3 regions of the Bradyrhizobium cosmicum genome follow, and region 3 is predicted to be linked to each of the others. Evidence: predicted binding sites of a transcription regulator. Region 3 holds the regulator's gene; each other region holds the start of a gene.

The links. Region 3 encodes PhoB, which activates phosphate uptake and scavenging genes when phosphate is short. Its sites were predicted from a motif close to TGTCATNNANCTGTCAT; they were not measured.
Region 1: phnF (phosphonate metabolism transcriptional regulator PhnF) is a predicted target of PhoB. The motif match lies at 2,146-2,162, and genes of this name have one in related genera.
Region 2: FNV92_RS05925 (YdcH family protein) is a predicted target of PhoB. The motif match lies at 1,640-1,656, and genes of this name have one in related genera.

Annotation. Positions count from the first base shown of each region.
Region 1 is NZ_CP041656.2:6,861,122-6,864,393, reverse strand. Features, by position in the region: gene phnE (phosphonate ABC transporter, permease protein PhnE) at 1-358, shown strand, start outside; gene phnE (phosphonate ABC transporter, permease protein PhnE) at 409-1,203, shown strand; gene phnF (phosphonate metabolism transcriptional regulator PhnF) at 1,381-2,112, opposite strand; gene phnG (phosphonate C-P lyase system protein PhnG) at 2,232-2,696, shown strand; gene phnH (phosphonate C-P lyase system protein PhnH) at 2,701-3,272, shown strand, end outside.
Region 2 is NZ_CP041656.2:1,279,584-1,282,855, forward strand. Features, by position in the region: gene FNV92_RS05905 (GGDEF domain-containing protein) at 1-587, shown strand, start outside; gene FNV92_RS05910 (hypothetical protein) at 590-841, opposite strand; gene FNV92_RS05915 (hypothetical protein) at 865-1,077, opposite strand; gene FNV92_RS05920 (YdcH family protein) at 1,209-1,415, opposite strand; gene FNV92_RS05925 (YdcH family protein) at 1,742-1,924, shown strand; gene FNV92_RS05930 (NAD(P)/FAD-dependent oxidoreductase) at 2,039-3,142, opposite strand.
Region 3 is NZ_CP041656.2:7,008,287-7,011,558, reverse strand. Features, by position in the region: gene pstA (phosphate ABC transporter permease PstA) at 1-73, shown strand, start outside; gene pstB (phosphate ABC transporter ATP-binding protein PstB) at 70-891, shown strand; gene phoU (phosphate signaling complex protein PhoU) at 903-1,619, shown strand; gene phoB (phosphate regulon transcriptional regulator PhoB) at 1,642-2,349, shown strand; gene FNV92_RS33430 (GcrA family cell cycle regulator) at 2,570-3,082, opposite strand.

The DNA.
Region 1 (3,272 bases), 150 kb from region 3:
TGCGCTCGGAAAGCTGTTCTCGGAGATCGTCGAGAACGCCGACATGAAGCCGGCCGAAGGCATCCGCTCGACCGGCGCAAGCTGGCTCTCTTGCATGCGCTTTGCGATCGTGCCGCAAGTCACCGCGGGCTATGCCAGCTACGCGCTGCTGCGCTTCGAGATCAACGTCCGCGAAGCCTCGGTGATGGGCTTCGTCGGTGCCGGCGGCATCGGCCAGGAGCTCGTCGTCGCCATCCGCAAATTCTATTATTCGGACGTCAGCGCCATCCTGCTCACCATCATCGTCACGGTCTTCATGATCGATATCGCCACAGGCTGGCTGCGCGGCCGCCTGTTCGGCAAGGGGGCGCGAACGTGACGAGGCAGCGCGAGGTCGATACCGCGCAGATTCGAGCGCGCTACCCCGATGTGTTCGACCGACCGGCCTCGGCGCGGCTCGCAATGCCGGCGATGATCGTCGCGGCGCTAGCAGTCTTTGTGTACGGGCTGGTCGATCTCGATTTCTCGCCGTCGCGGTTCATCAACGGTCTCAGCCAGCTCGGCTGGATCAGCATGATGATGATCCCGCCGGATCCCGGTTCTTCGCTGCCGATCTACCTGAAGGCGCTCGGCGAGACGCTCTCGATCGCGCTGCTCGGCACGACGCTGGCCGCGGTGTTTGCGCTCCCGGTCAGCCTGTTTGCCGCACGCAACATCGTGCCGTCAAAAATCCTGCGCTTCCCTGTCAGGCGCTTCCTGGATTCGATCCGCGGCGTCGACACGCTGATCTGGGCGCTGGTGTGGATCAACGTGGTCGGGCTCGGCCCGTTCGCCGGCGTGCTCGCGATCGCCGTGTCGGATTTCGGCGCCTTCGGCAAGCTGTTCTCCGAGGCGATCGAGGGCGCCGACCAGAAGCAGGTCGAAGGCATCCGTGCCTCCGGAGGCAGCCCGCTGCATGAGATCCGCTTCGGCCTGCTGCCGCAGGTGCTGCCTGTCATCGCCGGCCAGGTGCTCTATTTCATCGAGTCGAACACGCGCTCGGCCACCATCATCGGCATCGTCGGCGCCGGCGGCATCGGCCTCCAGCTCGCCGAGCAGATCCGCGTACTGGAATGGCAGAAGGTGTCGTTCCTGATTTTGATGATCCTGGTCGCTGTCGCCGCGATCGATTTCATTTCGAGCAAGCTGCGGTTTGCGATCATCGGACCAAGGGCGGTGGCGTAGGTTCTTCGCCTCTCCCCGCCTGCGGGGAGAGGCCGACGCGCGTAGCGCGGCGGGTGAGGGGGACTCTCCACGAATCCGACTCCTGCCGTGATTGCGGAGACAGCCCCTCACCCCAACCCTCTCAGCGCGGGCGAAGCCCGTCGCGCGCCCGTGATAACGGGGAGAGGAAGAGGCAGCTCACCCGTTCTCCACCAGAAACTCCACCCGCTCCGCAGCGAACCGCGAGTGCTTGGTCACCAGCGGTTTGCCGTCGAGATCGTGATCGGTCGCGTCGACCACCAGGATCGGCCGGCCCAGCGGCAGGTCCAGCCGTGCAGTGTCGGTCGCATCCACGATGCCGGCCGTGATCCTCGTCGCGCCGCGGCGATAGTCGCGCACGCCATAGTGCTCGAGCAATTTCGTCATCGAACGCGTCGCGGCGAACACCTCGCCTGCGCCCGGAAACAATTCCGCTGACAGCCAGGTGGTGGAGACACAAATCGGCGTGCGGTCGGCTAGCCGGATCGCCTCGATCCGCACCAGCGGCGCGCCGGTCTTCAGACCGAGCTCCCGCGCCAGTTCACGGGTCGCGACGTCATCGGTCGCTTCGATCAATCGGCCATGCGGCTCGCGGCCGTCGGCACCGACGATCTCGGAGAAGCGCGTGCGCGAGCGCAGGGGATAAGCGAGGCGCTGCGCCTCGACATAGGTTCCGCTGCCGCGCTCGGCACGCACGATGCCGCGCTCGGCAAGGGCTGCCAGCGCGCGCCGCACGGTGTGGCGGTTGACGCGATAAGTTTCGGCGATCTCCGTCTCGCCCGGCAGCTTGTCGCCGGCCGCAAAGCGGCCGTCGGCGATGCCGCGCTCGATGCCGTCGGCAACGAGGCGCCACAGCGCGACGCCCGAGGAGGCGGTGTCCTGCATGCTCATGTCGCCGGCAACCTACTCCAGAAATCACACCTTTGTCACGAAACAGTCATGGCGCTTGCGTATCAAGTTGTCTAGTATCATAGACAACTTGGATTCGGCAAGTTTCGCAACAGAGCTCGGTGGATTTGGTGACCCAGCACAATACCCAGCAAGCCCAGCGCCAGGCCGCAATGGCCGTGCTGGCGCACGCGGAGGCGGGCGAGATCGCCGCCCGCCTCCGCAACTTCGCGCTTCCACCCCATCAGGATCTGCGCGCGCCGGAAAACGGCCTCGTCATGCTGCGCGGGCGGGTCGGCGGCGACGGCGCGCCGTTTAATCTCGGCGAAGCCACGGTGTCGCGCGCTGCGGTGCGGCTTGCGAGCGGCGAAGTCGGCTTCGGCTACACGCTCGGGCGCGACGGCGAGAAGGCGCGGCTGATCGCGTTGTGCGACGCGCTGGTGCAATCGCGGGATTTCGGCGCATCGGTCGAGCGGGACATCATCGCGCCGTTGCGCGAGCAGCTTGCGATGCGTCGCAAGCAGGCGGCGGCGAAGACCGCGGCGACGAAGGTTGATTTCTACACCATGGTGCGCGGTGAGGGGTGAGGCCATGACGACGATTGCGGAATTGCCGCCGGGTTTCGCCGACAAGGTGCTGTCGGCGCAGTCAACCTTCCGTTCGGTCATGGACGCGATGGCGCGGCCGGGCTCGGTCCAGCGCATCGTGCCGATGGCGGGAGCGCCCGGTCCGATGATGCGCGGCACCGCCGCGATCGCGCTGACGCTGTTCGACCACGACACGCCGCTCTGGCTCGATGCGCGAATGTCGGAAAGCTCCGACGTGGTGAAGTGGTTGAAATTCCATACCGGCGCGCCGGTGGTGCAGGACTCCTCGATCGCGAGCTTCGCGCTGATCAGCGACGGCGGCTTGCTTCCGGCGCTCGAGCGCTTCGCGCTCGGCACCAGCGAGTACCCCGACCGTTCGACCACATTGATCGTTCAGGTCGAGAGCCTGGATGCGGGCCGCAGCTTCGAGCTGCGCGGCCCGGGCATCGACGGCGTCGCCACGCTCAAGGCGACGATCAAGCCCGCCGATCTGTTCGAGCGCCTGCATCTCAACGAGGCATTGTTTCCGCGCGGCATCGATCTGGTGCTGGTCGCCGATGATTCCGTGGTGGCGAT
Region 2 (3,272 bases), 1.5 Mb from region 3:
CGGCGGCCGCCGACACCAAGGCGACCATCCGCGGCCTGCGGAGCAAGCTCAAGGAGGCGCAGCGGCGGGTCACGGAACTGGAAGCCGCGGCCGACACCGATTTCCTGCTGGAGATTCCGAACCGGCGCGGTTTCGAGCGCGAGCTGACGCGCGCCATTGCCTACATGAAGCGCTATCGCGCCAGCGGCGCTCTGATCGTGCTCGATGTCGATCGGCTGAAGCCGATCAACGATTCCTTCGGTCATGCCGCCGGCGACGAGGTGCTCAAGGCCATCGCGGCGACGCTGACGCAGCAGGTCAGGGCCTCGGATGTGGTCGGCCGGCTTGGCGGCGACGAGTTCGCGCTGCTGCTGTGGAATCTCAGCGAGACCGACGCCAAGGCGAAGGCCGCGATCTTCGAACAGGCGATCGACGATTTGTCGTTCACCTTTCGCGGCCAGCACGTGACCGCGGGCGCGTCCGCCGGTGTTGCGCTGCTGGGCGCGCACTCCGATGCGGGCCGCGCTCTGGAGGAGGCGGATGCCGCCATGTATGTGCGCAAGGCGCACCGGCGGCACGAGCCGCGGATCAGGCTGGTCAGTAGCTGACTTTACAGTGTCGCGAGGTCTTCCGGCACGTTGCCGAACTTGCGCAGCAGCGTGGCGTCGCCGAATTCGCCGGTCATGGGATCGCCGCTGCGACTGAAAGCGACCGCGCCGATGTGGCCCGGACCGCGCGACAAAATCTCGGCACGCCGCAACGCGGCCGTCGGGCTCTGGCATTCCTCGGCTGCGCCCGCAACAGGCGATCCGTCGGCATCGATCAGGAAAGGCATTGCAACGTAGTAAGTCACATCTGACATCGCGTTGCTCCGGGCATCAAAACTTAAGCGGCGCTGCTCCGCATCTTGCTGCGCGAGCTCTCCGGAATGCAGCCGGCTGAAATCGCCGCCCGCAATTCCTCGAGCTCGGCTTCCAGATATTCGTTGGCCATGATCAGCGCCTTGATGGTGCTGCGCAGATTGCCGTCGCACATCGCGATCGCCTGATCGCAGGCCTGTTCATAATGGCTGTTGTCGAGAAGGGCGGTTGCCGGCATCTGCGTTGTCCTTGTGAGTTTTCCTTGGGCGCTTCCTGGGCGGCGTTGATCTGCCCAAATGTTCCTATTTTGTTCTTTTGGAGTCAAGTGGATTCCGGATGCGGCGAGCTGCCGCGCAAATCGCCTGTGGATCAGGCGATGATGTCCGGCGTGATCTGGTCTTCGATGAACTGGATACGGTCGCGCAACAACAGCTTGCGCTTCTTCAACCGCTGTAACCGCAATAGGTCGGGGGCAGGCGATTGATGCAGTGCATCGATCGCCGCATCGAGATCTCGGTGTTCCTGCTGCAACCGGGTGAGCTCGGCTTCGAGCTCACGCTCGTCTTCATTGGTCATGTCTGCGGTGGCCGAAAACCGATGGCGTGAGATTAAGGCTGTGGATGCCCTGTGGAAATTATCGTCCTTGCGCGCCGTGATCGCAAGCGATCTCGGGCCGTCGCTCACCGATCTCTCGCAAGATAGTTCAACGATTCGTTGCGGCGCTACGCAACCACATTGATATCATGAATTTTTCCTGCACGGTTCCTTACTCACGCTTCGTTACATATGAATTTTCAAAAATGACACTGCGACGACGGATACCCATCGACAGAACGAATCGGTGATGTACACTTCCTCGTCCGGATCGAATCCAAGGTTCACCCCTACCGAGGAGGTTTCGAATGACAATTCAGGCACATCTGGTTGAATTGGAACGGAAGCACAAAACTCTCGAACACGAATTGCACGAAGCTCTCGTGCACCTTTCAACAGACGACCTGCAAATTGTTGAGTTGAAGCGCCGGAAGTTGATGGTCAAGGACCAGATCGAGCGTCTGAGGCACACCGGCGACACGCTCCACTAGTAACCCCCGTAACAGCGTAGAGTTTGGACCGTACCCTTTCAGGCAGGGGTGAGAGCTATTGCGCTCATCCCTGCTGCAGGGTGCGTATGTCGCGCGGCGATGTTTGCGCGGCGCCTAGATTTGCGCCAACTCGGCGACGTGATCCGCGATCGCGAGCGACGACGTCAGCCCCGGCGATTCGATTCCGAACAGATTGACCAGGCCTTCGACGCCATGATCGCGCGGCCCCTGCATCAGGAAATCCTGCGTGGCCACCGCCGGCGGCACGATCTTCGGGCGAATGCCTGAATAGCTCGGCATCAGCGCGCCATCGGGCAGCGTCGGCCAGTATTTTCGGATCGCCGGATAGAAGCGCTCGGCGCGTGATGGATCAACCTCGTAATCGATCGTCTCGATCCACTCGACGTCGGGGCCGAAACGCGCCTGTCCCGCCATGTCCAGCGTCAGATGCACGCCGAGTCCGCCGGGCTCGGGCACCGGATAGATCAGGCGCGAGAACGGCGCCTTGGCGTTGCAGCTGAAGTAGTTTCCCTTGGCGAGATAGGCCGGCGGAATCCGGTCGATCGGCATGCCATCGATGTGGCGCGCCACGTTCGTTGCCGAGAGCCCGGCGGCATTGACGAGCAGGTCGCATTGCAGCGTCATCGGTGCTTCGCCGCCCGCCTCGACTTCGATGACGCCGCCGGCCGCCTTGGCGCGGATCAGCGGGGTGTGAAACGCGAAGGCGGCGCCGGCGGCCTCGGCCTCGCCGCGCAGCGAGAGCATGTAGGCATGGCTGTCGATGATGCCGGTCGACGGCGAGAGCAGCGCAGCGTCGCAGGCGAGTGCCGGCTCCAGCGCGCGTGCAGCCTCGCCCGCGAGCAGTTGCATGTCGAGCACCCCATTGGCCTCGGCATGCGCCTTGATCGATTGCAGCTTCTCGGTCTCTTTCGGGTTGGTCGCGACGATCAGCTTGCCGCAATTCCTGTGCGGAATGCCGCGCTCGCCACAGTAGCGGTACAGCGCGTGCTTGCCGTTGACGCACATGCGGGCCATCCAGCTTCCGGCGCGGTAGTAGATGCCGGCATGAATGACCTCGCTGTTGCGCGAGGAGGTGATGGTGCCGATGGCCTCGGCTTCCTCGAGCACGATCACCTCGCGCCCGGCCTGGGCGAGCTTTCGAGCCACCGCGAGCCCGACCACGCCGGCTCCGATGACGACGCAGTCGACCCTATCCATGGTTGTGCAGAAGGCTCGCCGGAGGGGCCGGTCGGATCGGGTTGCCGGGCAAACGGGCCGCGCGGCCGTTTTTCATTAAGGAAGCATTTATCATGTCAGGGCAATTGCCGTATTTCGCGTCGCATTTTTC
Region 3 (3,272 bases):
GCTCATCACCCTGACCGTTCTTGCCCTGAATATTGGCGCGCGCATCCTTGGCGCCGAGAGGACCGCAAAATGAGTGAGCTTTCCGTATCGATGAGCGCGGCCGGTGGGTTGCCGCAGGCGCCGGTGCTGCCCGAGGCCCCGGCCAAGGTGACGGTGCGCAACCTGAACTTCTATTACGGCGAACACCACGCGCTGAAGAATATCAACCTCGCGCTCGGCACCAACCGCGTCACGGCGTTCATCGGCCCGTCGGGCTGCGGCAAGTCGACCTTGCTGCGCATCTTCAACCGGATGTACGACCTCTATCCGGGCCAGCGCGCCACCGGTCAGCTCATGCTCGACCAGACCAACATCCTCGACCCCCGGCTCGACCTCAACCTGCTGCGCGCCCGCGTCGGCATGGTGTTCCAGAAGCCGACGCCGTTCCCGATGACGATCTACGAGAACATCGCCTTCGGCATCCGTCTCTACGAGAAGATCTCGAAGTCCGAGATGGACGACCGCGTCGAGAAGGCGCTGCGCGGCGGCGCGCTGTGGAACGAGGTCAAGGACAAGCTCAACGCCTCCGGCCTGTCGCTCTCGGGCGGCCAGCAGCAGCGCCTCTGCATCGCCCGCACCGTCGCGGTGCGGCCGGAAGTGATCCTGTTCGACGAGCCGTGCTCGGCGCTCGATCCGATCTCGACCGCCAAGGTCGAGGAGCTGATCCAGGAGCTGTCCGAGAACTACACGATCGCGATCGTCACCCACAACATGCAGCAGGCTGCGCGCGTCTCCGACAAGACCGCCTTCATGTATCTCGGTGAGTTGATCGAGTTCGACGACACCAGCAAGATCTTCACGTCGCCGACCGATCGGCGCACCCAGGATTACATCACCGGCCGGTTCGGTTGAGGAGACGGGACATGGGTACTGAACATACCGCAAAGGCCTTCGACACCGACCTGCAGGAACTCACCCGGCTGGTCGCGGAAATGGGCGGCATCGCCGAGCGCATGATCGTCGATTCCGTCGACGCGCTGATCCGCCGCGACGTCGCGCTCGGTCAGCGCGTCGTCGCCATCGACGCCGAGCTCGACGCGCTGCAGAAGAAGATCGAGGAGCGCGCCGTGCTCACCATCGCGCGCCGCCAGCCGATGGCGGTCGACCTGCGCGAGATCGTCGGCGCCATGCGGGTTGCGACCGATCTCGAGCGGATCGGCGACCTCGCCAAGAACATGGGCAAGCGCGTCGCGGCGCTGGAGACGGATTTCCATCCGCTCAAGCTGTTCCGCGGCCTCGAGCACATGACCGACCTCGTGCAGCAGCAGGTCAAGTCGGTGCTGGACGCCTACGCCGCGCACGACCTGCCGGCGGCGATGGCGGTGTGGAAGGGCGACGAGGAAGTCGACGCCATCTGCACCTCGCTGTTCCGCGAGCTCCTGACCTACATGATGGAGGATCCGCGCAACATCTCGTTCTGCATCCATCTGATGTTCTGCGCCAAGAACATCGAGCGTATCGGCGATCACGCCACCAACGTCGCCGAGACCGTGTTCTACATGATCGAAGGTCAGGCGATCACCGACAAGCGGCCGAAGGGCGACATGACGACCTTTGCCACGACGGTTCCGAATACCTGACGACTTGAGGAGCGACGACCCGATGGGCGCACGCATTATGGTGGTTGAGGACGAGGAGGCTCTCACCGAGCTGCTTCGCTACAACCTCGAAGGCGACGGCTATGACGTCGAGACGGTGATGCGCGGCGACGACGCCGACACCCGTCTCAAGGAGCACATTCCCGACCTGATCGTGCTCGACTGGATGCTGCCGGGATTGTCCGGCATCGAATTGTGCCGGCGGCTTCGCACCCGGCCGGAGACCAAGCAGCTGCCGATCATCATGCTCACCGCGCGCGGCGAGGAGAGCGAGCGGGTGCGGGGCCTTGCGACCGGTGCCGACGACTACATCGTCAAGCCGTTCTCGGTGCCGGAGCTCCTGGCGCGCGTGAAGGGCCTGCTGCGTCGCGCCAGCCCGGAGCGGCTCGCCACCGTGCTGGCCTACGGCGACATCGAGCTCGATCGCGACAAGCGCCGCGTGGCGCGCTCGGGCCGGCCGATCGACCTCGGTCCGACCGAATATCGCCTGCTGGAGTTTTTCCTGGAGCATCCCGGCCGGGTGTTCTCGCGCGAGCAACTGCTCGACAGCGTCTGGGGCCGCGACATCTACATCGACGAGCGCACCGTCGACGTGCATATCGGCCGCCTGCGCAAGCTGCTCAATCTCGGCCGCGAGCAGGACCCGATCCGCACCGTCCGCGGCGCCGGCTACGCGCTCGACGATCGGTTTGCCAAGGCCGAGCAGACGTAAGGTTCGCTAAAGCAGACGTGATCGGGCGGGCTGCTACCGCATCCTCCGATGTCGTTCCTGCGAACGCAGGGACGCATAACCACCGGACGTGGTTGGGCGAAGACTTGGAGTGACGATCCCGCGGTGACTGTGCACCGGGATTATGGGTCCCTGCGTTCGCAGGGACGACATCCAATTTGTTGAGACCTCTTCGGGCGACGACTGGCCGCCCGCGACGAACTCAGCGCGGACCCGGCTTGGCCGGCGCGCGCCGGCGATCCGCTGCCGGCTGATACGCAACCCGCGAGTGCTGGGCGCAATAGGGCAGGCCGGAGAGCGCCTTGCCGCCGCAGAAGAAGAAGTCCGGGCTCGAGGGATCGCCGACCGGCCAGTGGCAGGTCGCCTCGTTGAGCTCCAGCAGCGACAGCCGCTGGCTCATCGGCACCACGTTGTCGTAGGTGACCGGTTCGGCCTCGACCTCGACCTCGAAGGCCTGTGCCAGCGCGGTGTTGCCGCGCGCGATGGGCCGGCTCACCCGCATCATGTGCTGGGCGGGACGCGCCTTGCGCGGGCGCGGCGCGGCGGATGAAGGGCTCTTGGCGCGGCCGGACAGGCCGAGCCTGTGCACCTTGCCGATCACGGCGTTGCGGGTGACATTACCGAGCTCTGCCGCGATCTGGCTGGCCGACAACCCGGCCTCCCAGAGCTTCTTCAGTTGCTCGACGCGATCATCCGACCAGGTCAAAACGGTCATTGCACCCTTTCCTTCGCCGCGCGCCACCATCCTGGGGCTGCACAGCGAATGCCTAAGCCTCGAAAAACCCGTGCCGTCAGAATCCCTTAAGGCTCGCCGGGCACCGAGAGCCGCCCGAACGTTTACGCCGGTACATGAGGACTTAGAGATCAGAACTGCCGCACGAGATGTCGTATCTGACAAGCCAAAC